4 regions of the Kitasatospora sp. NPDC001159 genome follow, and region 3 is predicted to be linked to each of the others. Evidence: riboswitches for the same ligand, from Rfam matches in the RefSeq annotation. Region 3 holds a riboswitch; each other region holds the start of a gene.
What was found. A riboswitch is a leader RNA that binds a small molecule or an ion and turns the genes downstream of it on or off. The one in region 3 is predicted to bind cyclic di-AMP.

Region 1: another riboswitch for cyclic di-AMP. It lies ahead of ACWC9T_RS10870 (M23 family metallopeptidase); the one in region 3 lies ahead of ACWC9T_RS06320 (transglycosylase family protein).
Region 2: another riboswitch for cyclic di-AMP. It lies ahead of ACWC9T_RS09145 (CAP domain-containing protein); the one in region 3 lies ahead of ACWC9T_RS06320 (transglycosylase family protein).
Region 4: another riboswitch for cyclic di-AMP. It lies ahead of ACWC9T_RS27400 (LysM peptidoglycan-binding domain-containing protein); the one in region 3 lies ahead of ACWC9T_RS06320 (transglycosylase family protein).

What each region holds. Positions count from the first base shown of each region.
Region 1 is NZ_JBSFJV010000015.1:88,890-96,008, forward strand. It holds gene ACWC9T_RS10840 (DUF742 domain-containing protein) at 1-28, opposite strand, end outside; gene ACWC9T_RS10845 (roadblock/LC7 domain-containing protein) at 25-438, opposite strand; gene ACWC9T_RS10850 (ATP-binding protein) at 422-1,714, opposite strand; gene ACWC9T_RS10855 (TetR/AcrR family transcriptional regulator) at 2,518-3,093, opposite strand; gene ACWC9T_RS10860 (alpha/beta fold hydrolase) at 3,138-3,962, opposite strand; gene ACWC9T_RS10865 (YiaA/YiaB family inner membrane protein) at 4,058-4,348, opposite strand; cyclic di-AMP (ydaO/yuaA leader) riboswitch at 4,545-4,703, shown strand; gene ACWC9T_RS10870 (M23 family metallopeptidase) at 4,716-5,558, shown strand; gene ACWC9T_RS10875 (hypothetical protein) at 5,676-6,548, opposite strand; gene ACWC9T_RS10880 (GNAT family N-acetyltransferase) at 6,592-7,119, shown strand, end outside.
Region 2 is NZ_JBSFJV010000012.1:58,382-65,500, forward strand. It holds gene ACWC9T_RS09120 (MarR family winged helix-turn-helix transcriptional regulator) at 1-481, shown strand, start outside; gene ACWC9T_RS09125 (PTS transporter subunit EIIC) at 513-2,018, shown strand; gene ACWC9T_RS09130 (hypothetical protein) at 2,065-2,241, opposite strand; gene ACWC9T_RS09135 (hypothetical protein) at 2,379-2,627, opposite strand; gene ACWC9T_RS09140 (antibiotic biosynthesis monooxygenase family protein) at 2,799-3,152, shown strand; gene ACWC9T_RS09145 (CAP domain-containing protein) at 3,340-4,284, opposite strand; cyclic di-AMP (ydaO/yuaA leader) riboswitch at 4,287-4,455, opposite strand; gene ACWC9T_RS09150 (alpha/beta fold hydrolase) at 5,234-6,055, shown strand; partial or broken gene ACWC9T_RS09155 (VWA domain-containing protein) at 6,212-7,119, shown strand, end outside.
Region 3 is NZ_JBSFJV010000007.1:134,099-141,217, reverse strand. It holds gene ACWC9T_RS06330 (DUF397 domain-containing protein) at 303-566, opposite strand; gene ACWC9T_RS06325 (hypothetical protein) at 1,123-2,067, shown strand; cyclic di-AMP (ydaO/yuaA leader) riboswitch at 2,562-2,732, shown strand; gene ACWC9T_RS06320 (transglycosylase family protein) at 2,719-3,969, shown strand; gene ACWC9T_RS06315 (hypothetical protein) at 4,193-4,393, shown strand; partial or broken gene ACWC9T_RS06310 (transposase) at 4,546-5,749, shown strand; gene ACWC9T_RS06305 (LacI family DNA-binding transcriptional regulator) at 5,825-6,844, opposite strand; gene ACWC9T_RS06300 (glycoside hydrolase family 13 protein) at 6,870-7,119, opposite strand, start outside.
Region 4 is NZ_JBSFJV010000062.1:40,900-48,018, reverse strand. It holds partial or broken gene ACWC9T_RS27420 (transposase) at 1,176-1,712, opposite strand; partial or broken gene ACWC9T_RS27415 (hypothetical protein) at 1,772-2,089, opposite strand; gene ACWC9T_RS27410 (transposase) at 2,352-3,260, opposite strand; gene ACWC9T_RS27405 (IS3 family transposase) at 3,622-3,792, shown strand; gene ACWC9T_RS27400 (LysM peptidoglycan-binding domain-containing protein) at 4,001-4,738, opposite strand; cyclic di-AMP (ydaO/yuaA leader) riboswitch at 4,723-4,845, opposite strand; gene ACWC9T_RS27395 (DUF7586 domain-containing protein) at 5,195-5,569, opposite strand; gene ACWC9T_RS27390 (serine hydrolase domain-containing protein) at 5,566-6,111, opposite strand; partial or broken gene ACWC9T_RS27385 (GH25 family lysozyme) at 6,095-6,299, shown strand; gene ACWC9T_RS27380 (hypothetical protein) at 6,382-6,726, opposite strand; gene ACWC9T_RS27375 (maleylpyruvate isomerase N-terminal domain-containing protein) at 6,826-7,119, opposite strand, start outside.

The sequences.
Region 1 (7,119 bases), on a different contig from region 3:
TGACGTAGGGCCGGACGGGCCCGCTCACCGGTGGCCCCCCGCCGCGTGGTCGACCCGCGGCGGGCTGGTGAGGTGGGTTCCGATCCGCTCGACCAGGACCTGCATCTGGTACGCGACCAGCCCGGCGTCCACCGCCTCGCCGGTCACCACGGCCAGGTGGGCGCCGGCCCCGGCGGCGACGATGAAGAGGTAGCCGCCGCCGTACTCGATGATGATCTGGCGGGTGGCGCTGCCCGGTCCGCCGAAGCCCGCGGCGACGCCGCGGGCCAGCGACTGCAGTCCGGAGCAGGCGGCGGCGAGCCGTTCGGCGTCCTCGCGGGGGATGTCGGCGCTGCGGCCGATCTCCAGGCCGTCGTTGGAGACGACGACGGCGTGCTGGACCTGCGGGACGGCGATGATGTCGGCGAGCAGCCAGCCGAGGTCAGGGGTGGTGGTCATGGAACTCTCCGGAGGGCTGGGGCAGTCGGGGGGAAGCAGGGGAGGAAGGGTCGGTGGGGCTGGGTGGGGTCTGGGCCTGGGCCCGGGCGGCCGATCGGCCGCTGGCGGTCCCGGCCTGGAACATCGCCATGAACGCCTGCGCGTCCCGGGCCGAGCGGTACGGCGGGGCGGGCTGCGGCGGGGGAGCGGCGTGCTGGGCGGTCCGGTTCGCGCGGTCGCGCCGGTGGCTCCGGCGGGGCAGCGGCGGTGGGGTGTCGCCGGTCTGGGGCCGACCGGTGGGTGGGGTCTCCACCATCGGGTGACCGGCCGTCGGGTGACCGGCGGGGAAGGCCGGCCGGGGGTCGGGGTTGAACGCCCGGTCGTCCGGTCCGAGGCCGGGGACGGTGGGTGGCAGCGGTTCGGTGAGCAGGGCGTTCGGCAGCAGGACGACGACGCGCACGCCGCCGTACGGCGAGGGCGCCGAACTGAGGGTGACCCGGAAGCCGTACTGCTCGGCGAGCCGGCCGACCGCGGCCAGGCCCAGCTGCGGGACCTCGCCGAGCCGGGAGACCTCCAGGGTGCTGCCCCCGGAGAGCGCGGCGGCGGCCTTGGCGACGGCCTGTTCGGGCATGCCGACGCCGCCGTCGTCGATCTCGATCACCGCGCCGTTGTGCACCGGCATCAGCGTGACGAACACCTGGGTGCTGGGCGGGGAGTAGCGGGTGGCGTTGTCCAGCAGTTCGGCGACGGCGTGGATCAGCGCCTCGGCGGCGGCGCCGACCACCGCGGTCTCGATCCGGCTGCGGACCGCCACCCTCTGGAACGGCAGGATGCGCGACTGGGCGCCGCGCACCACGTCCTCCAGGGGGACCGGTTCCGGCCAGTGCCGGCCGGCCCGCGCGCCGCACAGGACGGCCAGGGTCTGGGCCAGCCGGGCCTGTTGGGCGGCGGCGTGGTCGGCCTTGAGCAGGCCTTCCAACAGCGCCGGGTCGTCGTGGGTGCGCTCCATCTCGTCGAGCAGGGCCTGCTGGTCGTGGGCCATGACGAGGATCCGGCGGGCGACGCTGAGGAAGGCCCGCTGGGTGGAGGCGGTGAGCTCCTGCTCCTGCTGGACGGCGGCCAGGTCGGCGCCGCGGCGGGAGAGTTCGGCGCTCAGCTGGTCCTGGAGCCGGGTGAGTTCGTCCTGCAGCCGGTCGGCCCGGCCGCGCTGGGTGACGGACACGGCGTGGTACCGCGCGGCGGCCACGAGGGCGAGGACGGCGAGTACGCCGGTTGCCGTTACGGACCACTGAGTCATCGTCACGCGGCGAATTCTAGGGTGATGATCCTACGAAGGTGTGAACGGATCTCGCCAAGTGACCGGATCTCGTCAATATCGAGTCAATACACCGTCAGCCCTGTGTCGTTCGACCCCGATCCCGGGAGCCTGGCGAGGTCTCCGATCGTTCGTCCAGGGCCTTTCGACCCACGTCGATGTGACGGGTGATGGCCGGATCGCGTTCCGGGTTGTGTGGGACGTGTGTGCACGGTGTTGCGGAACGGACGGGGCCCGGTGCAGGAGCGGCAGCGCCACGTCGTCCGGCCGGGACCTCCGGTCGACGGCCGGCTCTCGTCCTCGGAGGGGGCACTGAATCCTCGGACCCCGTGTCCACGGTCGGCGACCGGTGTCGGACTGGTGCGGCTCAGCCGGTCACGGCCGGCCCGGCCGTACCCGGCCGCCGCACCAGCGCCAGGGTCCGGTCGTCCGCGACGTCCTGCGTCACCGCGTGCACCAGTCGGTTCGCCGCTCTAGGCTGCCCGCCGGCGCCGCACACACCGGCACCAGCAACTGCCAGCGCCGCAATACCGGCCCGCCACCCACCACCGGCAGCACCAGCGCCGACGGCGGCCACCCGTACGGCCCGTATGTCCCCGTCCAGCAGCCGCCCGGCCCGGCCCGACTTCTCGCGCGTGCGGTGCCGGCCCGTCCACTTCTCGCCGTGCCCGCTCCGGCCGCTGGCCGGCGCCGGAAGCCGGCCGGTCCGACTTCCCGTGCGGGCGGGGCTGCCAGGGTGGGTGGATCAGGACCCTTCCGCGGAGGAGGCCGGTGGGCCCGACGTCCTACTCCTCCCCCTTCGGCCAGGTGTGGAGGCCGGTGGTGAGGGTGGTGATGAGGCGGTTGTGGGTGGTGGTGAGGTCTTCGGCGAGTTGGAAGGCGCCGGTGATGGAGAGGGAGGCGAAACCGTGGGCGAGGGAGCGGACGGTGCGGGCGGCGTGGATGGCTTCGGGGCCGTCGAGGCCGTAGGAGCGGAGGACGGCGATGATGACGCCGACGAGGCGGGTGGCCGCGCGGGTGAGGTCGTCGTCGGGTCGGGGGGCCTGGGGGAGGGCGGTGTAGCGGTGCGGGTGTTCGGTGGCGTAGGCCTGGTAGGCGCGCAGGACGGCGGTGACGGCGTCGTCGCCGCTGCGGCCGACCGCGGCCCCGGCGAGCCGGTCGGCCAGTTCCTCGGTGACCCGGACGGCGATCAGCCGGCGCAGTTCGGTGACACCGCCGCTGACGTGCTTGTACAGGGAGGGGGTGGCGACCCCCGCGCGGGTGGCGACGGAGGCCAGGGTGAGGGCCTCGGCGCCCTGCTCGTCGATGAGGGCGAGGGCGTGGTCGACGACCTGGTCGGGGGTCAGTCCTACACGGGGCATGGGGTGGGGTTCTCCGTACGGGTGCGGATGCGGGTGCGGCGGGTTCAGCCGAGTTCGGCGAGGAAGGGCAGCAGGGCGTCCGCGACGGCCTGCGGGTTGTCGGCCATCGGGTAGTGGCCGGACCCTTCGATCATCACCTTCCGGGTGCCGAGCGCCTCGGCCTGCCGGTCGGCGACGGCCTCCGGGTTCGGGAAGTCCGGGTCCTTGCTGCCCATCAGGACGAGCGAGGGGCAGCGGACGGCCGCGCACCAGCCGATCGGCGCGGAGTCCCCGGTGACGTGTCCGCGGGTGGCGGTCCTGCGCCCGGGGGCGTGCAGGTCGGCGACCAGTCCGGCCACGTAGTCGTCGAGGTCGGCGGGGCGGGGGCCGGGGAAGGCCATCTTGCGCAGGTAGAAGCCCCAGACGGCCGGCCAGTGGACTATCGCGCTGCCCATCACGGACGCGACGCCCTGCATCAGGGCGTTGGCCCGGTACTCGACGAAGGCGTCGATCAGCGCGATCCCGGCGACCCGCTGGGGCGCGTCCCCGGCGAGCTTGACGACCGTCGCGCCGGTGTAGGACTGCCCGACCAGGACGGCCCGCTCGATGCCGAGGTGGTCGAGCATGGCGAGGACGTCGGTGGCGACGGCGGTCGGGCTGTAGTCGTCCCAGGCGATCGAGGACTCGCCGAAGCCACGCACGTCCATGCTGATGACCCGGCGCCCGGCCGCGGTGAGCAGCGGGTGCAGGTGCCGGTAGGTCCGGCGGCTGTCGAGCATCCCGGGCAGCAGGACGACGGGGGTGCCGTCGCCCTGGCGGGTGTCGTCGAAGGCGATCCGGCCGCCGGGGACGTCGAGGTACTGGGTGCTCGGGGCGGTGCTGCCGTTCACGGTGGGCCTCCACGGGGGTCGCTGCTGCCGATAGCCATAAAGCTATGGCTAATAGCCTTAGCCGTCAACCCCTCAGACCCCCGGTTCCCGAGGGCTCAGACCCCCTCGACCCTGAACGGATCGTGCTCGCTGAGCAGCTTCTCCAGCCGGGCCTGGTCGACCCGGGCGACGGTGTCCGACGACTCCTGCCGGTCCCGGATCACCTTGGCCAGCGTGAACGCGGAGGTGACGGTGTAGAGGAGGCCGATCCCCAGGAAGGCCCGGGTCCACCCGCCGACGGGCAGGTAGGCGATCCCGACGGCGAGGGCCGAGCCGGAGACGGCGAAGGAGAGGACGGCCTGGATGTAGTACGCGGCCGTGGTGCGTGTCTGCATCGGTGCGCTCATGGCGCCAGGATGCGGCTGCGCGCCGTGGCTGCACATGAGTAGGAGTACTCAGATGGACTGGGTGAACGGCGGGTGGTTCGTTGACGTCCGATCACCTGCTCCCCAGCCGTCCCGGGCGGATGGCTTGGAATCAGGGCGGCCTGGGATTAACGTTTGATAACGCAGCGCGGTCGTCAACGCCGTACCCAGACGGCACCGTGCGCCGTCGCCTAATCCCGCCGGCCGGCCTTCGGGCAGGTCAGGGAGCCGGGGAACCACGTTCCTTGGGGTGAATCGGTGGGGCTCCGGCCCGGCCGTAGGAGACCTTCCTGCTCCGAACCCGTCAGCTAACCCGGTAGGCGCGAAGGAAGGAAAGGAGCGCGCCTCCGTGGCGTCGACGCACACCCCGGCACACCCGGCCGGCCCCGTAGCCGGTACCCAGCTCCTCGACCACCCCGGCCCGGACGGCACCGAGTCCGCCGATCCCTTCGCCCCGGAGGCCGAGGCCAACCGCCACCGGATGCCGCGTCAGACCCGCGGGGCCTCCCCGCTGCTCGGCGTGACCGCCGTCGCCGCCACCCTGGGCGCCACCGGTTTCGCCTCCGCGACCCCGGCCGCCGCACCCGCCATCGAGGCCCCGGACGAGACCCCGGTCGCCCTGGCCGCCGACCCCGGCCTCGCGCTCGCCGCCCGCATCCAGCAGCAGGCCGACAGCCAGCGCACCGCCGCCGAGGAGGGCGCCCGTCTGCAGGCCGCGCAGGAGGCCGAGGCGAAGGCCGCCGTCAAGGAGGCCGAGGCCAAGCGCGCCGCCGACGAGGCCGAGCGCGCCAAGGCCGCCGCCCTCACCCTGCCGGTCAAGGACTACAACCTCTCCGCCCACTACGGCCAGAGCGCCCGCTACTGGGCCCACCTGCACACCGGCCTGGACTTCGCCGCCGACACCGGCACCCCGGTCCACGCGGTCGGCCAGGGCACCATCACCTCGGCCGGCTGGTCCGGCGCGTACGGCTACCGGATCGTCGAGACCCTGCCCGACGGCACCGAGATCTGGTACTGCCACCTGTCCTCGATCATCAAGGGCTCCGGCCAGGTGGGCTCCGGCCAGCAGATCGGCAAGGTCGGTGCGACCGGCAACGTCACCGGCCCGCACCTGCACCTGGAGGTCCGCCCCGGTGGCGGCGCCCCGGTCGACCCGGAGACCTGGCTCCAGCAGCGCGGCCTCAACCCCTGACGGGAACCCCTGACGGGAACCCTCGACGGTCCCCGGAAGAACCCCGACACAACGCCCGTGAGCCCCGGACATCCGGGGCCCACGGGCGTTCACTCCGTCGGCATCACTCCGTCGGCATCACTGCGCCGGCACCTGCGCCAGGTACGCTTCGATCTCCTCCTGCCCCGGCTCCGGCGCCAGCTCCGGGAACTCCTCCACCAGCAGCCGCGCCAGCCCGGGCACCGTCCACTCGCCGAACAGGTCGAGCGCGACCTCGGCCGCCGCCGCCTCGAACGCCCCGAAGTCCCCGGTCAGTTCGTCCGGCATCGGTCGCCCCAGCGCGTTCAGCTCGGCCAGGTTGCGGTAGCTGCGCCGCATCAGGCCCTGCTCCAGCAGCAGCCGCGCGCCGTCGGTGGCCATGCCGAGCGACAGCAACCGGCCCGGCCCCCAGCCCTGCTCGTCCGGTTCGTCCAGCCAGCCGGCCGGTGCCAGCGCCTCGTACACGGCCAGCCGCTCCTCCTCGCCGAGTCCGGCGAAGCCGGCCAGCCAGCCCCGGACCGCTGCCCGGTCCGCAGTGTCCACCCCGTGCGCGTGCAGCAGTACGGCGTACAGCCGGGGCCAGGTGAGCAGGTCGGCGCGGCGCAGCAGCCCGGCCGCGACCTCGCCCTGCCACTCGGCCTCGGCGTGCAGCCGCTCCTGGCGCTTGGCGTTGAGCCGCTTCGCCGCCCGCTGGTGGTCGATCAGCAGCCCTACGGCGTCGCCGTACGCGAGCGGGTCCGCGTCCGGCGCGGGTTGGACGTACAGGTGGAGCCGCTCGTACAGCAGGTTCTCCACCACGTTGGAGGTCAGTTCGGGCCAACCGTCGTGCATCCTGCCGTCGCCCAGTTCCAGCAGCGCCAGCACCGTGCGCAGCGGCGCCTCGGCCACCGGCGCGCGGTCCTGCTCGGCCGCCCAGGCGAGCAGGTCGGCGGCCCGGGTGCGCGGGGCGAGCCGCAGGTCTTCGTCGTTCATATTCCGAACGGTAGCCCGCCGGGCGCGGGTAGGGTCGGCAGCCATGGTCCCCGTACGACTCACCGGCCCCCGGCTCGCCGTCCGCGAGTACCACCACACCCCGGAGGACGTGGACGCGCTGTACGCGCTGTTCAGCGACCCGGAGGTGACCCGCTACCTGCCCTTCGAGCCGCGGGACCGCGAGACCTGCGCCGACCAGATCGAGCTCTACCTGGAGGAGGCGATGGCCGAGGAACGGGACACCTACCGGCTCGCCGTCTGCCGGCGGGAGGACGCCGAGGACCCGGCGGACGCGGTGCCGATCGCCCACGCCAGCCTCACCCTCGGCACGTGCCGCTCCGCCTACCTCGGCTACGTGCTGGGCCGCGAGGTGTGGGGCCGCGGCTACGCGGGCGAGATCGCCGGACTGCTCTGTGAGTTCGCCTTCGGCCCGCTCGGGCTGCACCGGCTGGCCGCCCGGGTCGACGTGGACAACCCGGCCTCGGCCAGGGTGCTCACCAAGCTCGGCTTCCAGCTGGAGGGGCGGGTGCGGCACGACCTGTACAAGGGCGGCGTCTGGTCGGACTCGTAC
Region 2 (7,119 bases), on a different contig from region 3:
GGCCGTACTGGCCTCGCTGGCCTACCTGCTGACGCGTTCGCAGGAGCACGAACGCCGTACCGCCAAGGCGGGCATCACGGCCGCCCGCTCGGACGTCTACCTGCTGCGCGCGCTCGCCGAGACCGAGGGGGCCAGCCGGGTGAGCGACCTGGCCGACCGGCTGATGGTCAAACCCTCCCACGTCACCCGGCAGATCGACCGCCTGCAGGGCCAGCGACTGGTGGAACGCACCCAGGACGCGCTGGACCGCCGGGTCCGCCAGGTGGCGATCACGGACGACGGGCGGAAGATGCTCGACCGCCTGAAACAGGCCAACACCGCCGGACTCACCAGTGCGCTGGACGGCGTCCCGGAGCCCGACGTCGCCGCCGCGGTCAGCGTGCTGCGCCACCTGGTGGACCGCTACGTGCACCGGGTGCGCACCACCATGCTGTCCGAGGACGACCCGCTCCCGGAGCGGTCCGCGCCCGCCGCCGGTTGAGCGACGAGACCATCCGGGTACGTCCTTCGTCATGTCGGACGAGAAGAACCGCGCCGTGGCCGAGGCGATCCTCCCGCTGGTCGGCGGCGCCGCCAACATCCGCTCGGTCGCCCACTGCATGACGAGGCTGCGGCTGGGCCTGGCCGACCGCTCCCTGATCGACCACCAGGCGCTCAGCGCGCTGCCGGCCGTCCTGGGCACGGTCGAGGACGACACCTTCCAGATCGTCCTCGGCCCGGGAGCCGTCGCCGGGGCCACCGCGCAGCTGCGCCGCCTCCTGGACTCCGACGGCGGGACCGAAACGGGGAGCGTCCCCACCGCCGAGGCCCTCGCCGGGCGCGGTGAGCGGATCCGGGCGGAGACCCGCGTGCGCAACGCGACCCCGGCGAAACGGGCGCTGCGCCGGATCGCGAACATCTTCGTCCCGCTGATCCCCGCCCTGATCGGGTGCGGGATCGTCGCCGCCCTCTCCGGGGCGCTCGCGAACCTCGGCTGGGCACCGTCACTGGTCACCGCCCTGGGGCCGGTCTCCGCGGGCTTCATGTCCCTGCTCGCCGTCTTCGTCGGCTACAACACCGCGAAGGAGTTCGGCGGTACGCCCGTGCTCGGCGGGGCGGTGGCCAGTGTGATCGTCTACGCGGGCGTCGCCAAGGTCGAGGCGTTCGGCCACCACCTCACCCCCGGGCAGGGCGGAGTGGTCGGGGCGCTCGGCGCCGCGCTGCTGGCCGTCCAGCTGGAACGGTGGACCAGGCGGATCCTGCCAGCCGCCCTGGACGTCCTGGTCACCCCCACGATCACCGTCCTGTTCGGCGGCCTGGCCGCCCTGTTCGGCCTGATGTTCGTCGCCGGGGAGATCTCCACCGCCATCGGCCACACCGCCACCTGGCTGCTCGCCCACGGCGGCCTGCTCGCCGGGCTCGTGCTCGGCGGCCTCTTCCTGCCGCTGGTCATGCTCGGCCTGCACCAGGCACTGATCCCGATCCACACCACCCTGATCCAGCAGCAGGGCTCCACCGTCCTGCTGCCGATCCTCGCCATGGCCGGCGCCGGCCAGGTCGGCTGCGCCGCGGCCGTCCACCTGAGGCTGCGCCACAACGCCTCCATCCGGGCCGTCATCAGGTCCGCGCTCCCGGCCGGCCTGTTCGGCGTCGGCGAGCCGCTGGTCTACGGGGTCACCCTGCCGCTAGGGCGCCCGTTCATCACCGCCTGCGTGGGCGGGGCCGCCGGAGGCGCCTTCGTCGGTGCCGCCGGCCAGCTCGGCGGCGCGGTCGGCTCGACCGCCATCGGCCCCTCCGGCTGGGCCCTGTTCCCCCTGCTGGCCGGCCCGCACGGGATGGCCGCGAGCGCCGCCGTCTACGGCGGCGGACTGGTGACCGGCTACGTCGTCGGCTTCCTGGCCACGTACTTCTTCGGCTTCACCCGGGAGACGCTCGCCGAGTACAACGCCCGCGCCGCGGACCCTGCTGCGGCTCCCGCTCCCGTCGCCGCTCCGAGTCCCGCCGTCACCGCGGACGGTGGAACGCCTCCCGGCGCGTGAAGCCTCCCGCCGGTCGCCGCCCCTCGAACGCTGCAGTGGCCGACCGTCAGTTCACCCCGCGCGCCCGCCGGCCGTTCCGGAGTTCGACAGCTGCTCGGACCTCCGCCAGCGCGCGAGCACGGTCGACCGGTGGCGGTTGGAACCGGCCGGCGGCCGCCCCGATGTGCTCCTCCCAGCGGTCCTGCCAGAACTCGACCGTCCAACCGGGCCATCGCTCCGGCATCTCGTACGCCTGCGCCGACGCCCCGAGCACCCACCGGCCTACCGGCGCCGCCGCGGATCGAGACGGATCCCCGGACCATCGAGGGCACCGCCGTCGGCCCCGCCGGCAGGGCACCGGAATCGGGCTGCCACGAATTGCTACCGGTCGGGCGCGGCGGTCTCGATGGCGGCGAGCAGGCGGGCGTGGACGGCGCCGGCGGCGTCGCGGGTGGCCGGGTCCGGGTCGTCCAACTGACCGGCGATCAGCTCGGCGGCCGCGGCCAGCACCGGGACCGGCACGGTCGCGGTGCGCAGGTGGAGCAGCTGGGAGGCGGCGCGCTCGCCGGCGGTGGTGGCGCGCGAGGTGGGGATGAGGTGCTGGAGGCCGCGGGGGAGCTGACTGGTCATCGGCCCATTGTCCCGGCTCCGGCACGTCCTCCCGGCCGGGTCGTGGGCTCGTGGTCGTTTCCGGGGGCTGGAGGAGCGCTCGGACAGCTTCGGTCGAGAGGCCGATCCCTCATGCATCCCGTTCCGGAGAGAAGCTGGCCCGTCGGGTGCATCCCGCCTTACGGTGGCGCCATGAGCGATCACTCGGAAGCGCCTGTCACGCCCGTCGAAGCCTATGAACCTCCCTACTACATGGCTGTCTTCACGGCGGTGCGGACCCAGGACCAGAGCGGGTACAGCGAGACCAACGCCCGCATGGAAGACCTGGTGAAGGAGATCCCCGGGTACCTGGGGATGGACTACGCTCAAACTCCCGGAGGGCTGGCCATCACCGTCGGGTACTTCCGCGACGCCGAGGCCCTCACGGAGTGGCGGTGCAACGTCGAGCACCGTGCGGCGCAGAAGCGCGGGCAAGCCGAGTGGTACCAGAGCTACACGCTGCATGTGGCGAAAGTGGAGCGGAGCCACGGGTTCACGCGAGCGTAGGTCCCGCAGCGCCCGAGGGCAGTGGTCGGGCAGCGGCGCGAGGGGCGAACACCCGGAACTTCCCGCTCATCCGTTCCCGATCCTCCGGCCGCCTCCGTCTCACGGGCTGGGTGCCCGCGGGACGGAGGCGGCCGACCCGCACGGGACGGGGTCGGACCGGCCCCGGCCTACGTCCTCGACGGACGGGTCAGTTGGAGAAGTCCTGGGTGAGCCAGACGGTTCCACTGGCATCCCGGTGGACGGCGATGCCGATGTGGGTGAACTCGCTGCTGAGGATGTTCTTGCGGTGGCCGTCGTCCGGCGGTGTCTCGTTCAGCATGTCCCGGGTCAGGCCGACCGCCATGGCGGCGATGTCCTGGGCCGAGGTGGAGACCCCGTTGCCGTAGCCTATGTTCTCCCCGACGGCGTTCCACTGGACGCCCGCGGCCGTCTCCCGCGCCCCCAACTCGGCCTCGCCCGGGCACTGGTGGGACATTCCGCAGCCGCTGGCCATCGTCTGGTTGTGGGCCTCGGCGCTGCTGGTCAGCCCCGACGTGATGGTGTAGGCGGGCAGACCCTGGGCGGCCCGCGCCTGGTTGATCAGATTGAGGACCTGCTGCACGGCGTCCGAGCTCGAACCGGTCTGCGCGGCCGGGGTGGTGGGGGCGGCCGGGGTGGTGGGTGCGGCCGCGGGGGCGGGGGCGTGCGTGGCCGGGGTGGACGGGGACGACGGCGCGGACGTGTGGGACGCCGGGGTCGAAGCCGGAGCGGAGGGCCGCGCCGAGTGGGAGCCCTGGGACTCGCCGCCGGGGCGCGCGGTCGCGGATTCCGAGGTGTGGGAGGCCGGAGCGGACGGCGACGGCGACGGCGAGGCGTACGAGGCTTCGGCCGAGGCCGGAGCGGAGGGCTGCGCGGCGTGCGGGCCGGCCTGGAGGCGGTGCTGGTCATCGGAGTCGCTCTGGTGCCAGTGCTGGTGGTGCTCCTGCCACCCGGCGTGGCTCGCGTGCGTGTGGGAGCCGGGCGCGGCGGAGGCTCCGCTCGCGCTCAGCAGCGGCAGCATGAGGCCGGCGCCGACGATCCCGGCGGTGGCGGCCAGACGCGGGGTGTGTCTCCGGCGCGCACGGCGATGCCGGCCGGTACCTGAATTCAGCATGGGGCGTCCCTCTGCGACGCCTGCGAGGTGAGCTGTCGGGTTCGGGCCGTGAGGTAGCCCGGCCGCACGCAGCGGCTTCACCCCTAGCCGCACCCGTCTCGTCCGCGAACGGGCCGAGCAGGGCGCGGCGAAATACCTGGTTCCCCCGCTCCTGCCCGGTGCACTGCTCGACGTCCGGCCGACCGGTGGACAGGACTCGGCGTCCCGGCGGCAGGGTTCGCAGGTGCGAACAGCCCGAACGCTAGACAGATCGGCCCGGAAGACACAAGTTCGTATGATGCACATCACATGGACCTCCGGCGAGCATCTGACCGAATGCCATATCAGGGACACAGCGCCGCATAAGTACCCTAATCGGACAAAGCTCCTGGTTGTCGACGCCGGCCTCGACGGCCGCCGCCCCGGGAGGCGGGGGTGGACAAGGTGGTCGGCTCGCGTCGGTCGGCGATCGGCCCGCGCGTGCGGCCGCGCTTGAGTTCGAGGAATCCCGACGCCGACGACTGCACCGCCCGCACCGACCCGGCCTTCGCCGCCGGCGACCGCATCAGCGTCGTCTGCAGGGCGCGCGAGCAGGTGAACCCGGTGCGGCGCAGGTGCCCGGGGGCGTCTGGACGGCGCCGGCATCTCCCGCGGGGTCCGCATCGGTACCAATGTGTGGGTGGGGGTCTCTCTGTGCGCACGCATCCTGCCCTGTGCACACGCATCCTGCCCAAGGGGTACTCATCAAGCACGCGGGCAGATCGGACGGGGCCGGCGCCGGAGAGGGATGCCGAACCGGATCCGGCTCCTGGGGGTGATCATCACGGGCCTCCTCTGGGGCGGCTCCCCGTTGGAGCCGGCCTGAGGTCATGCCACCGGGCCGAGGTGTACACGGCGCCGTGCCCGTGTGCCGTCGGGATGTCAGTGGTCTGCCGGTGACATGAAGGTGGGCAGGTGCAGGCTGGTGGGCATGACCGAGCTTCGCGCATTGTCCGACGACGGCCGTCCCGTCACCGCCCTGGACGACGGGTCCGGGCCGATCCTGCTGGTGGTTCATCCGGGCGGCGGGGATGCGACGTCCTGGGACGGCGTCGTCCGCCGCCTCGTCGAGGAGTTCCGCGTCGTCAGGGTTCGGCGGCGGATCTACGTGCCCGGCGCGGACATCGCCCTGCCGCACTCGATGGCCGTCGAGGCGGCCGACGTCCTCGCCGTAGCGGACCTCCTGACGCCGCCGGTGCTCCTGGTGGGGCACTCCTCGGGCGCCGTGGCCGCACTGGAGGCCGCCCTCCTGAGGCCGGTGGCGTTCGCCGGGCTCGTCCTCTACGAACCGCCCATGCCGACAAGGCAGTTGGTCGCCGGACCGGCGGGGGCGCGGGCCCGCGCCGCGCTCGAGGCCGGCGACCCGGTCGAGGCGATGCGGATCCACATGGGGGAGATCGTGCGCGTGCCGGCGTACCTGGTCGATGCCATGTTCGCCGACGGGGGCCTGCGGGAGAAGCTGTGCGCGTACGCGGCGGCGCAGATCGCGGAGGACGAGGCTCTCGACGCCCTCGGCACCGGTACCGACCGCTTCGCGGCACTCGGAACCCCGACGACCCTGATCGAGGGCGACCTCAGCCCCGCCCACCTGCGCGAACGCCTGGCCGACCTGGCCGGTGCCCTGCCGCAGGCGCGAGTCGTCACCCTCACCGGCCAGGGACACGCCGCCCACCTCACCGCCCCCGGCGCCCTGGCCGCCACCATTCGAGACGCGGCAGCTTGGAGCGGGCCTTCGCCCGACGCCGACTGCTAATTGCCCGTCAATATCCACACGTTCTTGGAGCGAAGGTGGTCGGCTCCGTGGAACCCCAGGTCAGGGTGGATTGTCAGTGCCTCCTCGTAGTGTGGAAACAACGCTGGAGGGAACGCCGGAAAGGCGTCGAAAGGGCGTTGGAAAAGGGGTAGAGGTATGTCCGCGAACAGGATCAAGCACAAGGTCAACCACGTTTCGCTCGTGATCGACAAGTCCGGTTCGATGCGCCAGCACGCGGCGCAACTCGTCCGGGTGGTCGACGAGTTCGTGAAGGGGCTGCAGGAGGAGTCCGACCGGCTCGGCCACGAGACCCGGATCAGCCTCTACGCCTTCGACCACGAGGTGCAGAACCTGGTCTGGGACATGGACGTCAAGCACCTGCCGTCCCTGCGGGGCCTCTACGAGGTCGACAACGGTGCGACGGCGCTGATCGAGGCGGCCGTGAAGTCCATCGACGACCTGAAGAACATCTGGGAAGGATACGGGGAGCACTCCTTCCTCCAGGTCGTCGTCACCGACGGCGAGGAGAACGCCTCCGGCTGCTCGGAGAGCGGCCAGAGCACACCCGCATGAACGCCGGCAAGGGCACCGCCGTCCTGCGCAGCTGGATAAGCCGCATCCAGGGCGCCATGGACGACCTCCCCGACCACTGGACCTCGGCGATCCTGGTCCCGAACTCCCTGGCCAAGCGCACCGCCCAGGAGTACGGCTTCCCGGCGGGCAACATCGCGATCTGGGACGCGGACTCCAGCCAGGGCGTCGAGGAGGCCATCGGCACCGTCAAGTCGGCCGCCACCAGCTTCCTGCGGGGCCGCGAGCAGGGCGTGCGCGGCACCAGGAACCTGTTCGCCATGGGCCAGGACCTCAACACGGCCGAGGTGAAGGCCAACCTCGACGCCCTGGACACCGGCAAGTACATCCTGATCCCGGTCGACCAGCAGACCTCGATCCGCGAATTCGTCACCAGCGCCGGCCACGTCTACAAGACGGGCTGCGCCTTCTACGAACTGTCCAAGCGCGAGAAGATCCAGGGCAACAAGCAGCTCGCCGTGGCGGAGAAGGAC
Region 3 (7,119 bases):
CGGCCGAGGGACGACCCGGGAGGACCATACCCCGGGCCCTTCAGCCAGGCCTTCGGGCCCTGCGGTGGCAGCCCGCCTCCGACCCCGGTTCCGGTTACCGGCGTCGAACGCGCCGGCCCAGGCCCGGTGCGCCCCGGCCCAGGCCCCGCGGGAACCAGCCCCGCACGACCTCGCCCGGTACGGCTTTGCCCGGTACGGCCATGCGCCGCCGTACGACTCGCGGGCGAGCCTGCGAGGAGAAGACAAAGGCCGTCGCGGTGTCAGCACCCACGACGGCCCCCCGATGGTGAAGCGGCGGCCGGTCAGACCGCCAGGTGGTCGAACTCCCCGTCCTTGGCCCCCAGCAGCAGGGCCGCGATCTCCGCTCGGGTGTAGATGAGCGCCGGACCGTCCGGGAAGCGCGAGTTGCGCATCGCCACGTCACCGCCCGGCAGGGCCGCGAACTCGACGCAGTTGCCCTGGGAGTTGCTGTGCCGGCTCTTCTGCCAGACCACCCCCTTGAGGTCGGCGGCGGCCATCCCGTTGAAGGTGTGGTTCGAGCCGTGCATGTCCTGCGAGTCGTGCATAGAAGTCTCCCGAAGAGCTCCGGAGTTGTCGTCCAGCGCGGCGCCCCGGCACCGCCAACGAACGGACCGGCCCCGTACCGGTCCGGCACAACGCCTCACTTGACGCGATGATAGCCGCTGTGCACGTGCATCAGCACGGGACATTGCAGGTGCACGAGGCCTTTTACCGGCCGCCTCGAACTCTTCACGGGCCCTTCTCCTGACGGTACGTAAACGGACATAGTCGACTGAATCGACGGGTTTTCGATAACCGGCCGTGAGCGGCCCCCCGCTAAATGTTGATCTTCGAATGCCGGGAGTCGCACCCCCGTGACCCTCCGTCAGGCCACCCTCCGACTGTGAGACATCTCACGCACCACAGGTGCAACGGAACACCCCGTGCGGCACGTCAGGGCAACTGCGGACGTCCACGCGGGGGTTGGGCGAGGAATGTCCGGATTGTAGGCAAACCGCCCGGACCGGCACGACGGAGACACGACCTCCGCACCGCGACCACCCGAAACCCGTACGGCAACCGACTGCAGGCCTGACGGGCAGATGTCCTACGATCTCCGGCATGAGCACCGCAGCCATCCCGGGCGCACCACTGCCCGTCCGTACTCCAGGCTCCCGTGCGCGGGGGCGCCACCGCCGCCCCGAGCGCCCCGAGATCCCCACCGGTTCGCCGGCCCTGGTGCTCGCCGTGCCCGCGACCGCCGGGCCGGAGTCCCGTTCGGTCGTCGAGGAACTGCTGTCGATCGTCCGCAGCGAGCACAGCGGCGTCCAGGCCGCCGCCGGCTACCTCCCGGCGGACGGCACCGAGGGCGAGGACGGGGACGACCGCACCGTCGCCGAACTGCTGGCCACGGCCGCCGAGGCCGGCCTGCCCACGCCCGTCGTGGTGCCGCTGGCACCGGGGCCGCACGGCTTCCTGACCGAACTTCACGCCCTCGCCGCCGAGCACGGCGCGACCGTCACCGACACGCTGGGCCCGCACCCGCTGCTGGCCGAGGCCGTGCACGTGCGGCTATCCGAGGCCGGGCTGGCCCGGGCCGACCGGGCCCGGCTGTTCGCCATCGCGACCGCCGCGGACGGCGTGGTCCTGACCACCGTCGGCGGCGAGGAGGCGGCCGCCGCGGCCGGGATCACCGGCGTGCTGCTGGCCGCCCGACTGGCCGTCCCGGTCGTCGCCGCGGCGCTCGACGTGCCCGGCTCGGTGGCCGGGGCCGTCAGCCACCTCAAGGAGACCGGCTCCCAGCGCCCGGCGCTGGCCCCGCTGGTGATCGGGCCCGAGGCCGACTCGGAGCTGCTCGCCACGGCCGCCGAGGAGACCGGCTGCCCGTCGGCGGCACCGCTGGGTGCCTACCCGACCGTCGGCCAGCTGATCGCCTCCACCTACCTGGCCGCGCTGCCGACGCCGTCGGCGGAGGAGCTGGCCCGGGCCGAGGCGGAGGCCGCGGCCTCGGCCGAGGAGGGCTCGCGCGGCGCCCACGCGGCCGCCCAGGGGCCCGTGGAGGCCTAGTAGGAGGCCTGCGACGACCGTCGCGCACTCTCCCGCACACCGAAGGGCCCGGAACGGCTTCGTTCCGGGCCCTTCGGCATGCCCGCTCCTCCCGCCTTCACCCCCACACCTGCTGCTTGTCCCGGCCCGGGAATTACGGGAGCCGGGAGAACAATGGCACAAAATGTCCGTTATGTCGCTTTTTGAACGGGAATGCCAGGGCCACATCCCGGCACTCGAATCACGATCACTCCCCCGCCGCGCCGGGCACGCCGCCGCACACTTCTACGCCCCATCACCTCACCTCTGAGGCGAAGACAATTGCGGGAATCCACAGTTACATTGCCGGAAAACGATCATTTACGATCATGATTCGTGTCCTATTTGGCAATTTCTACTAAACCGTGATGTGCATCACAGATATTTGCAGTTTGAACTTAAGTCTGCTTAACGTGCTCCCCGTTCGTGGCCACACGGACCCAGTTCATCCGCAACGCCGAGTCCTGCCGTCGGATGTCCTGGCAGCGCGAAAACGCACCACGGCAGGAGCGGGGGAACCACAGGTAAGTCGCCCCGGGCAGTTCCTCGGAACGGTCCAGGGCTAGGGGTGAAGCCGCGCCCACAGCGCGGCCGGGCAACTCCAGCCCGAATCCGACAGCTCACCTCGCAGGCGTGGGAGAGGACCGCGTCTTCATGCTTCCCACCAACGGCACCCGCCTGTCCAGCCGTACCCGTCGCGTGATCGCCGCCCTCGGCGTCGCGGGCGTCGGCCTCACCGTCCCCTGCCTCACCACCGGCACCGCCAACGCCGCCTCCGTCGCCACCTGGGAGAAGGTCGCCCAGTGTGAGAGCAGCGGCAACTGGGCCATCAACACCGGCAACGGTTTCTACGGCGGCCTGCAGTTCACCTCCAGCACCTGGGCCGCCTTCGGCGGCACCACGTACGCCCCGCAGGCCAACCTCGCCACCAAGGACCAGCAGATCGCCGTCGCCGAGAAGGTCCTCGCCTCCCAGGGCCCCGGCGCCTGGCCCGTCTGCTCGATCCAGGCCGGTCTGACCAAGGGCGGTGCCCCGGCCGCCGTCGACACCTCCGCCGCCACGGCCGCCAAGCCCGCCGCCAAGCCCGCGCCGAGCCAGGCCCCGGCCGCGAAGACCGCCAAGCCGGCCGCGCCCGCCCAGGCCCAGAGCAGCGACTACACGGTCGTCGCGGGCGACTGGCTGTCCTCGATCGCCGCCAAGCACAACGTCCAGGGCGGCTGGCAGCGGCTGTACGACCTCAACCGCAGCACCCTGACCGAGGGCCCGAACACCATCTACCCGGGCCAGCGCCTGACCTTCGGTGACGGCGACCAGGCCCAGGCCGACAAGTCCTCCTCGTCCACCGGGTCCGGCTCGGACTTCAGCTGGTTCAACCGCTCCCAGAAGGCCGGCCAGGCCGCGAACGGCGGTGCCGTGAACGCCAAGCCGGCCGCCCAGATCCAGGCCTCGAAGCCGGCCGCCAAGACCCAGGCCTCGAAGCCGGCCGCCAAGGCCCAGGCCCAGGCCCAGGCCCAGGCTGCCACCGGCAGCATGGCCGCCGCGGTGTCCTTCGCCGAGTCCAAGGTCGGCCAGGCCTACGTCTACGGCGGCACCGGCAACGGCGGCTGGGACTGCTCCGGCCTGACCCAGGCCGCGCTGCGCGCCGCGGGCATCAACCTTCCGCGCGTCGCCGCCGACCAGGCCGCCGCCAGCACCCACGTCTCGCTGGACAGCCTGAAGCCGGGCGACCTGCTCTTCTGGTCGAACAACGGTCAGGACTCCGGCGTCTACCACGTCGCGATCTACATCGGCGGCGGCAAGTACGTCGAGGCGGCCAACCCGAGCGCGGGCGTCCGCGAGCAGACCATCGCCAACTGGGCCCCGGACTTCGCCGGCCGGGTCTGAGCAACGGCGTACTGGCAGCCGCCTGCTGGCAGCTGACGTGCAACAGACAACGGCGGACGGATGACACACAACGGATGACGGATTTCACCGTCTGCCATCCGTCCGCCGTCACCCGCCAACCCCGGGGAGAGTCCGGTCGCTCCTCCCGGGGGTTCGCGTATTCGCATGGTGAAAGCCCGCCCCGACGGGCATGCTGCTGCTCTGCACCCGAGGAGGAGTCACCATGGCCCAGGTCACCATCACACTCGATGCGAACCTCGCGATCGACGCGATGCTGCTCTCCGGTACCAAGAACCCGCAGGACGCCGTCGAACTGGTCCTGCGCGACTACCTGGCCCGCGGCCGCCGCACCGAGCCCCGGACCGGCGACGCGGCCGGCGGCCACCGACTCACCGCCGACCGCCCGGCCGCCCAGGAAGGCTGACCGGCCGGAGCGGGCGGGTGGGCGAACGCCGAAGGGCCCCGGAGAGCAACTGCCGACGCTGTTGGTGAATTCGGGGCCTGTGCGTGACGTCGGCCTTCAAGACCTGGTTGTGGTCTTGAAGGCCGACGTTGTCGTTTGGGGGAGGGTGCGGGGTGTCGATGCGTGCGAGCGTGCCGGGTGAGGTGCCGGCGGAGACTGTGCGGGTGGCTCGGGCGGCGTTCCCGAAGGGCAGCCTGGCGATCCGGATCCGGGACGAGCTGGGAGTGTTGTTCACGGATGAGCAGTTCGCCGACCTGTTCCCGGCGCGGGGCAACCCCGCCTGGTCGCCGGGCCGGTTGGCGCTGGTGCTGGTGCTGCAGTTCGTGGAGGGGCTAACCGACAGGCAGGCCGCCGAGGCGGTCCGGGCCCGGATCGACTTCAAGTACGCCCTCGGGCTGGAACTCGGCGACCCGGGCTTCGACTTCTCTGTGCTGCCGGAGTTCCGGGACCGTCTGGTCGAGGCGGATGTCGGGCGACGGGTGCTGGACGGCATCCTGGACGCGGCCCGGGCCAAGGGCCTGCTGAAGACGGCGGTCCGGGCCCGGACCGACTCCACCCGTGTGCTGTCCGCGGCCCGTGAGCTCAGCTGGCTGGAGATGGTGGCCGAGGGGGTGCGATCCGCGTTGAACGCGCTCGCCCAGGCCGCCCCCGGCTGGCTGGTGGAGGTAGCGGACCCGAACTGGTTCCAGCACTACGCGACCCGAGCTGAGGAGTCCCGCTTCCCGAAGTCCCGCGCCAGGCGGGAGGAGGTGGGACGGCGGATCGGTACGGACGGCATGCGACTCTTCGAGGCCGTGACCTCGCCCGACGCGCCACGAGAGCTGCGAGACCTGCCGCAGGTCCAGGTGCTGCGGCAGATCTGGGTCCAGCACTTCCACCTGGTCGGGGGCGAGGTGGTGCGCCGGGACCAAAAGACCGGCCGCCGGGCGCGACGCGCCTGGTCACCCCCTATGACGTCGAGGCCCGGGGGAGCGTGCACCCAAGGCCGAACGACGCGAGCTCAACCTACGACACCGGGACGAACACGGAGCCGTCCACGCCGCCCGCACCGAGCAGCGAACCGACGCCTGGAAGGACCGCTACAAGATCCGCGCCGGGGTCGAGGGCACCATCTCCCAGGGCGTCGGACGCTGCGGCCTGCGCAGGTCCCGTTACCAGGGCCTGGCCAAGACCAGCCTCCAGCACCAGCTCACCGGCGCCGCGATCAACCTCGTCCGCATCGACGCCCACCTGACGGACACACCACGGGCCCGCACCCGCACCAGCCACTTCGCACGACTTCGCCCCGCCGAGCAACAGCTCGACGGGGCGAAATGATCAGGACCCCGAATTCACCAACAGCGTCAGCAACTGCCCCCCGGGGCCCTTCGGTTGACCGTCCGGTACCGGTGCTCAGCGCGCGCAGGCCCCGGTGGACCCGCGCATCACCAGCTCCGGCTGGAACATGAACTCCCCGCGCTGGGCGGCGTTCCCGCCGACCTCCTCCAGCAGCGCGTCCACCGCAGCCGTGGCCATCGCCTCGACCGGCTGGCGGATCGTGGTCAACGGCGGTTCAGTGAAGGCGATCAGCGGCGAGTCGTCGAAGCCGACCACCGAGACGTCCTGCGGCACCGACAGTCCGCGCTGCCGCACCGCCCGGATCGCCCCGAGCGCCATCATGTCGCTCCCGCAGACGATCGCCGTGCAGCCCTTGTCGAGCAGCGCGCCGGCCGCCGCGTGCCCGCCCTCCACGCTGAACAGCGTGTGGTGGACGAGCTCCTCGGCCTCCTCCCGGCTGCGCCCGAGCACCTCGCGCATCGCCGCGGTGAAGCCCTCGATCTTGCGCAGCACCGGCACGTACCGCCGCTGCCCGACCGCCAGCCCGATCCGCTCGTGCCCGAGTTCGGCCAGGTGCTGGACGGCCATCCACATCGCGGCCCGGTCGTCCGGCGAGATGAACGGCGCGTCGATCCGCTCGCTGTACCCGTTGATCAGCACGAACGGCACCCCGCGCCCGGCCAGCCGGGCGTACCGGTCGTGGTCGGCGGTGGAGTCGGCGTGCAACCCGGAGACGAAGACGATGCCCGCCACGCCCCGGTCGACCAGCATCTCCACCAGTTCGTCCTCGGTGGACCCGCCCGGCGTCTGGGTGCACAGCACCGGCGTGTAGCCGTGCCGGCTGAGCACCTGCTCAATCACCTGCGCCAGCGCGGGGAAGATCGGGTTGCTCAGCTCCGGCGTGATCAGCCCGATCAGCCCGGCGCTGCGCTGGCGCAGCCGGGTCGGCCGCTCGTAGCCGAGCACGTCCAGCGCGGCCAGCACGGTCTGCCGGGTCGCGGCGGAGACGTTCGCCTTGCCGTTGAGTACGCGGGAGACGGTGGCTTCGCTGACCCCCGCCTGCGCCGCGATGTCTGAGAGTCGCGCCGTAGTCACGGGCCCAGAGCCTATTGCACCCACGTCAGACCGCCCACCAGCCGGTGCTGTCCGGAGCGAGCACCGTCTCGCCGCCGTTCACCACGAGTTCGGTCGAGCCGAGCAGCAGTCGACCGGGCGCCGCTATCCGCACCGGCTCGCCGGTGGTGTTCACGGTGCAGACGAAGGACCCGCGCCGGAAGGCCAGGGTGCCCTCGGGCGCCTCCAGCCACTCGACGTCCGTCCCCGCGCCCAGGTCGGGCTGCGCGCGGCGGACGGCCAGCGCGCTGCGGTAG
Region 4 (7,119 bases), on a different contig from region 3:
CGCCGCAAGTGGCATTCCTCCACCGGGTTCCTCGGCTCGTGGCCGAAGCGCTTGAGCTCGGAAGCCCATTCCTGGAGAAATTGTCAAAACCTGTGGATCTGCTAGCTGGTCTGGCGCGGAAGTGATGGTTCGGTGTCGGTGGGTGGGGTCAGCATTGTGGCGAGTCGGTCAACGCCGAATCCGCTGATCAGGAGGCGTTCTTTGTGGCTTCCGGTGAGGCGCTGGGTCCAGTCGACAAACCCGCCGTCCGCGATCTCCAGTTGCTGACCGTGGATGGTTGCGTAGATCTTGTAGCACAGGTCGGTGTAGTAGCCCCGTCCGGTCACCCGGTTAGGATCATCGATGATGTCAATGCCCGGTGTTCCGGCCAGCTCTGTACGTGTGCGGGCCAGGATCGGAGCGGCGGACTCGTCGAGGCAGGTGATGCGGATCTCGGTCTGGCGCACTCCAGCACGTGCCATCGCCCGGACGGCGAAATGTAGGTGCTCGACCAGGTGCTGTTGCTCGAAGGCCCGGCTGCCAGTGTCCCGGCCGGCGGTCACCAGGGCGAATAGTTGGAAGTGGGCGAGCATGCCGGGCGCGTCGAAGTGCTGGGCACGCACGACTCGTTGGCTGGCGGCCATCCGGACCGGCACGGCCGAGCGGGGATCGGCGGCCAGGGCCTGGGATCTCCGCTGGGCTGCCTCCAGGGCCAGGGCATTGGTCGGGTCGGCTGCGACCTCGCTGCCACGAATGGTGGCGACGACCTTGCGCGGGTCGACGGTCGCGACCGCCGTATGCGCTGCCAGGGGGACGAGCGGGGCCAAGGTGAGCATCTGGAAGTCATCCGGCAGCGCCGAGAGCAGGAAGTCTTCGGCTCGTCGTATTTGCGCGAACCCTGTCGGGGCCGGGGTCACGAACCGGTCGGTGCGATAGCGCCGCATCACCTCGGCCGGGGTGAGCCGATCGGCGCGGCGTCGGAAGACTTCCAGGAGTAGTGTGGTCAGATCCGTCCCGGTCAGCCCCTTGGCCAGCAGGTCCAGCAGTTCCGGTCCGCCTGCCTTAGCCAGAACTCGGCGCAACGCAGGACCGGCCGAGTATTCATCGCTCGTCATGGCGGACCAGTATCGCCTGGCCGGAATCGGCGAGACCATCGATTTCCGCGCATCGTGGCAATTATGCCGCGCTCGGTCAGGCTCCATCAGGGCTCCGCGCTCGAAGCGGGCTCCAGCGCGGACGAGCGGGACGAGGTGGGCGCCGTTGACGGCCCGCCAACGGGCCTGGGCCGACTCGACGAGCTTGAACACCATCGCCAGGCCGGCGGCGCGAGAGCCGGCGCCCTTGGTGACTTTCGTGCGGAGCCGGACGGTGGCGAAGGTCGACTCGATCGGGTTGGTGGTCCGCAGATGGATCCAGTGCTCCGCCGGGTAGTCGTAGAACTCCAGCAGCACGTCCTGGTCGTCGGTGATCTTCTTGACGGCCTTGGGGAACTTCGCCCCGTAGAGCTTGGCAAAGGTCTGGACGGCCTGTTCGGCGTGCTCGCGGTCCTCGGCGTTGTAGATGTCCTGGATCGCCTTCTTCGCCGCCGGCTGGGCCGACTTCGGCATGGCGTCCAGGGCATTGGCCGTTTTGTGGACCCAGCATCTTTGTTCGCGCGTGTCGGGGAAGACCTCGCGCAGGGCCTTCCAGAACCCGAGCGCCCCGTCGCCGACCGCCAGCACAGGCGCGCGCATAAGGCCGACCATGTAGGCGTAGTCGTTCCGCTGCTGGGGTCGGAACCCTTGAGGAGTGGGTCGGGGTTGAGGAAGCGTCCGTGGCCGGGGGCGTACTCGCGCGCTCCGAGGTTGGTCAGTCCGGTGGCGGTGTCCAGGGTGCCACCGACGAAGCCCTTGTCACCGGCCCAGCTGCTCGGCGCGGGCTGGGTGCCGCGCGGGTTGCCGAACGGATCGGTGGGACGGCGGGCAGTCGTCTGGGCGGCGTCGGTGCCGGTCTGCACACCGTTGGTGCCATGCGGGTCGGCCGCCTGGTGGACGAGGGCGCCGCCGCCGGTGGCCGTCACCCGGGTGATCGTCAGACCGCCGGGCGAGTTGTAGTACCGGACGTCGGACATCTACCCGGTGCCGGTGCCGGTGTTGAGGGTGAGTTCGTCCGCTCCGAGTTCGAGCGTGGTCGCGCCGGGATCGCGGCGGATCAGCTGGTTGCCGTCCGCGCCGTACAGGTACGACGTCCCGGAGGGCTGGCCGGTCTTGACGACGGAGGCGAGCTTGTCCTCGCCGTTCCAGGTGAGGGTGGTGGTTCCGGTGTTCTCGGTGATCGAGGTAATGTTGCCCAGTGAAGTTCCCCCAAGGCCGGGTAGTTAGCGTTTCCGCAGGTCACGCAAGGGATCTGCGGTCTTGGGCGATAGCCGTGTAGCGGCCTGTGCGGACTCTCTTGATCATTCCTCTCTCAGTCCAGCGGGCGAGTTGTCGGTAGGTGGCGACGAGGGTGACGTCGCCGAGCAGCTCGGCGATCTCCCGTGCGCGCCACAGCCGTTCGGGCTCTGCCTGCAGGATGGCCAGGACGCGAACCATGCGGCTGCTGGTCTTTCCGGGACCGGCGTACTGGGGGACGGTCGTTGTGGGCAGCGCGGGCTGCGGTGGCGGAGGCGGCAGGAGAGTGATCGTCGTCGAGGTCACGGCCCGGCTGCTGTCAGGGCGGCCGTCCAGTTTCCGTTCCGCGTAGCGCGAGATGGGTGACTTCACCTTGCGGGTGCTGACGCGGGACCGCCGGGTGAGCGATAGCGTCGACAGGACGCGGCGGCCGATTGCTCCGATGCCCTGTCCGAGGATTCCTTCCGCGCATACCAGCAGGTCGCGGGCAGTTTGGAAGGCGATGGTGAAGCCGCAGCGGTCGGGATCTGTGCCGGGCTGGGACTCCGCGGCCTCGACCATGGTGCGGCGCAGGAGCTGGTAGAGGGTGAGCAGGGCCCACATCTCCTGCTCGACGCCGGCGGGGTCGTGCGAGCGCAGGACGCGTCCGTGCAGGATGGTGTGGCGCAAGGCGTAGTAGGCACTCTCGTGCTCCCACCGCTCGTGATAGAGACGCACGAGGCGGTCGGCCGGGTAGTGGCGGGCGTCCAGGAGCGTGGTGGCCAGACGGCAGGAGCCCTCGAAGGTGCTGCCGTCCGTGCAGGTGACGCTCACCCGGGCTTCGATGACGCGCACCGGGACGCCGCCGATGACCGAGAGGTAGGAGGAGTCAGCGAGCGGCTTGAGGACCGGTGGCCGGCGGCGCTGGTTGATGCGGCTCAGGACCTGATCGGCGTCAGCGCTCCCAGATGTCCGGGAGCGAACCGGCCCGCGGCCACAGTCACCGTACGGGTGATGGCCGACAGCGCTGGCTGCGAGACAGAATGAACAGGCAACGGAGCTCCTTGCGGGACAAGCTGTCTTGGACGACTGCCTGTACCAACGAGCTCCGTTGCTCTATATCAAGAAACCTTCAACTCCCTTGCGTGACCTGCGGAAACGTTAACTACCCGGCCTTGGAAGTTCCCCGCTGAACTGGACAGCCTGATACTGGGACGGGCTCCCGAGGGCCAGCTACTACGCCTGGCTCGCCGGTCGGCCGGCTGCCGCCGAGCGGCAGCGGACAGAGGACGAACTGGCCGAGGAGATAAGGGAGATCCACGCCTCCTCGCGCGGTGCCTACGGCGCCCCGCGCGTGCACGCCGCACTGCGGCGCAAGGGCCGTGCGATCAACCGGAAGAAGGTCGAGCGGATCATGCGCGAGCGCGACATCCAAGGCGTGACCGCCGCAAACGCCGCCACCTGACGAAGCAACCGCGCCGCGGTCCCGTACGGACCCCGGGTACGCCGACGGCCCGGCTCACGCAGCGCAACGTGAACCGGGCGAGTCAGGTGGCCGCTTGGCAGCCCGTCAGCCGCCGGACATCCGGCTGGCGGGCGGCACTCGCTCAGACCCATCGGTTCGAACAGGCCGATCAGGTCCGATCAGGCCGTACTGATCGGGAGAAGTCCGATCAGTACGCCTGGTGCACCTGCCAGAACGCCCAGGCGGCGTTCGGGCTGCCGTAGACGGTGTTCATGTACTGCAGGGCCCACTTGAGCTGGGTGGCGGGGTTGTTCTGCCAGTCGGAACCGGCCGAGGCCATCTTGTTGCCGGGCAGCGCCTGCGGCAGGCCGTAGGCACCCGAGCTCGGGTTGGTGGCGTGGATGTTCCAGCCGCTCTCGTGGCTGATGATCTGGTCGAACGAGGCCAGCTGGTTCGCCGGGACGATCGAGGCGGCGAGCGCCTGCAGCGCGGCCGGGGTGTTGGCGACCGGGGCGACCGGGGTGGCGGCCGGCTTGGCCGGAGCCGCGGCGGGCTTCGGCGCAGTCGGGGCCTGTGCCGGGGCGGCCACGCCCAGGGTCAGGTGCTGGCCCGGGTAGATCTTGTCCGGGCCGTTGGTCAGCACGGACTTGTTGAGGGCGTAGAGCTTCTGCCAGCCACCCTGCACGTTGTGCGTGGTGGCGATCTTGGTGAGGGAGTCACCGCTCTGGACGGTGTAGCCAGCGGGCGCCTGAGGGGCGGCGGCCTTGACCGAGTGCACAGGGGCGGACTTGACGGGGGCGGCGTTCGCGGCGGTGGCGGCGACCACCGGGATGCCGGCGCCGACGCCGACGACCACGGCGGCCGCGACGATGCGCTTGATGGAACCGGCGGCGAACAGGCTGGGGCGAGCGTTGACGGGCAGCATGAAGTGCGATTCCTCTCCCACGCCTGCGAGGTGAGCTGTCGGGTTCGGGCTGGAGTTGCCCGGCCGCGCAGAGGCGCGGCTTTACCCCTAGCCCCGCCGGAACCAGTCCGGTGAGGCGACTTACCTGTGGGTCCCCCGCCCCTGCCGTGGTGCTTCATGGGTGCACGTGCCCGCCCGATCCGGCGGCAGGATTCGGCGTTCCGGAGAGCGGGGTTCGTTTCGTACAGAGACGAACGAGAAGGACCGTAAACGGCACGGAGCCATCAGCACAAGCCATCGTGAGCTGGGTCACGACTCGGCCGGATTGTCCGAATGATCCACAATGGTGCTTGATAACGATGTGGTTACGACCCTATGAGTGCGCGCCAGCGCCGCCCGCCGGGCTCAGTGCGGCAGCCACCGCCCGATGGTGCGCCGTGCGGGTCGTGGGTTCGGGCTGGCGCGCCCGCCCTTTGGGCATGCCGACCTGAGCGGTAGTCAGCCTGCGTGCCAGCCCTGCGCATCGACGCCGCCCGGCACCCCGGCTGCCGGATCGTACGGGGTGCGGGTGTGGACGAAGCCGGCCTGGTCCACGTCGTCGACCGTGCCGTCGGCCCGGCGCACCACGCGCAGCGGCTCGCCCACGTAGGAGCCGTCCAGCCCGGCCCAGGTCCCGTCCGGCTCGGACTGGAACCGTGAGGTGCGGGCCGCGCCACCCAGCGCTGTGAGCTCCATCACACGGCCGGCTCGCAGGTGCTCGACCGCGCTGGTGCCCCAGTGCCAGGGGCCGATCCGCGCCAGCAGTTCCGGGTCGGCGTCGACGAAGGGCCGCCGGGGCTCGGGGATCCGCAGCTCGTGCTCGGCGATGATCACGTCAGGTCGCGCGGGCCACCTGGCCGAGGCTGAGGCCGGCCGTGGTGCTGGCGAGCGTGACGGCCGCCACATCGTCCTGCTCGCTGACAAGAGCGAGGCGAGGAAGCCGGGCATCGAGCCGCCGTGGCCGACCCGCAGCCGGCCGTCCACGGCTGGAGCTGCAGGCCCAGGCCGTAGCCAGCCGACCCGTCGCCGTCCGACGCGGCGGCCGGCCGGCGTATCTCGGCCGGCACCTTCTCACCCGCGCCACCGGCGAGGAAGGCGGCCCAGCGGCAGAGGTCGGCGGCAGTGGACCAGAGCCGGCCGGCCGGCGCTATCGCGCCGGTGTCGGTGAGCGGCTCGGGCTGCATCACGCCGGCCCACGGGTGCACCGCGAAGCCGCTGGCGTGCGGGGTCTGCGGCAGCGGTGTGATGCGGGTCATACCGAGCGGCTCCAGCACCTCGCGCTGCAGCACCTCCTCCCACGGCTCGCCGCGCAGCTTCTCCACCAGTGCGCCGAGCAGGGCGTAGCCGGGGTTGGAGCACTGGTGGTCGAGCTGCATCGGCAACTACGGCGGCTTCGGCGCCACCAACCCCCCTGTGGATCGCCCGTTACTCCTCGACCGTCGGCACCTTGCCGAACGGCTGGGGCTACCAGACCTTCTGGCAGTGCTCCGACACCGGCACGTTCCCCGGCGACCAGGACCTGTTCAACGGCGCCTCCGACCGCCTGAGCGCGCTCGCACTCGGCTGGAGCCGCGCTCTCGTTCGGCCGCAAAGCCGAAGCGGCTCCCCGCACCCACCGGGGTGCGGAGAGCCGCCCGGCCCGAAGCTCAGCGCGGGTCGACCAGCTCCGGGGCGAACACCGTGCCCAACGGCTCGGGGCCCACGTACTGCTGGCAGTTGCAGGGCCGCGGCTCGTAGCTCAGCGGGCGGCGGTCGGCGTCCCAGGCGGTGGGCGTCTCGACCACCTCGTGGCACCGGCCCTGCTTGTCGTGCTTGGCCAGGTGGTGGGTGCAGCCGCAGACCGGCTCCGGCGGACGGTTGGCCGTCTCCAGGGCGAGCTCCCGGCGCTGGGTGGCGTCGAGCAGCTCCAACTTGCGCTCGTGGCGGACCTTCAGGGACCGGCGGACCTTCGCGGTGACCGACCCACTGCCGTAGAGCACGGCGGGCACCAACCACCACAGGTTCCACAACGAATCCACTGACGCCCCCACTGCTACCGATTCCTGGCGCTGATCATACGACTGACCAGCACGAGCGACCGCCGCCGGGGGTCAGCGGATCACCGGCAGCACCGGCGCCGAACTGCGGCCCGCCGCCGCCTCGATGAAGGCCACCGGATCGGCGACCTCCGCCAGCAGGTCCCGGGTGAAGTCCAGCGCCCCCTCGGCAGGCGCCGGACCGCCGACCGCCGCGATCAGGTCGAGCAGGTGGACGGTCGCCTCCATCAGCGCCACCTCGCCCAGCGCACCCACCGTGACACTGCCGAGCAGCGGGTGCGCCACCACCGTGGAGGGCGGCAGGTCCGCGAGCCCGGCCAGGGCGGCCGGGCCCTCGACGCCGAACCG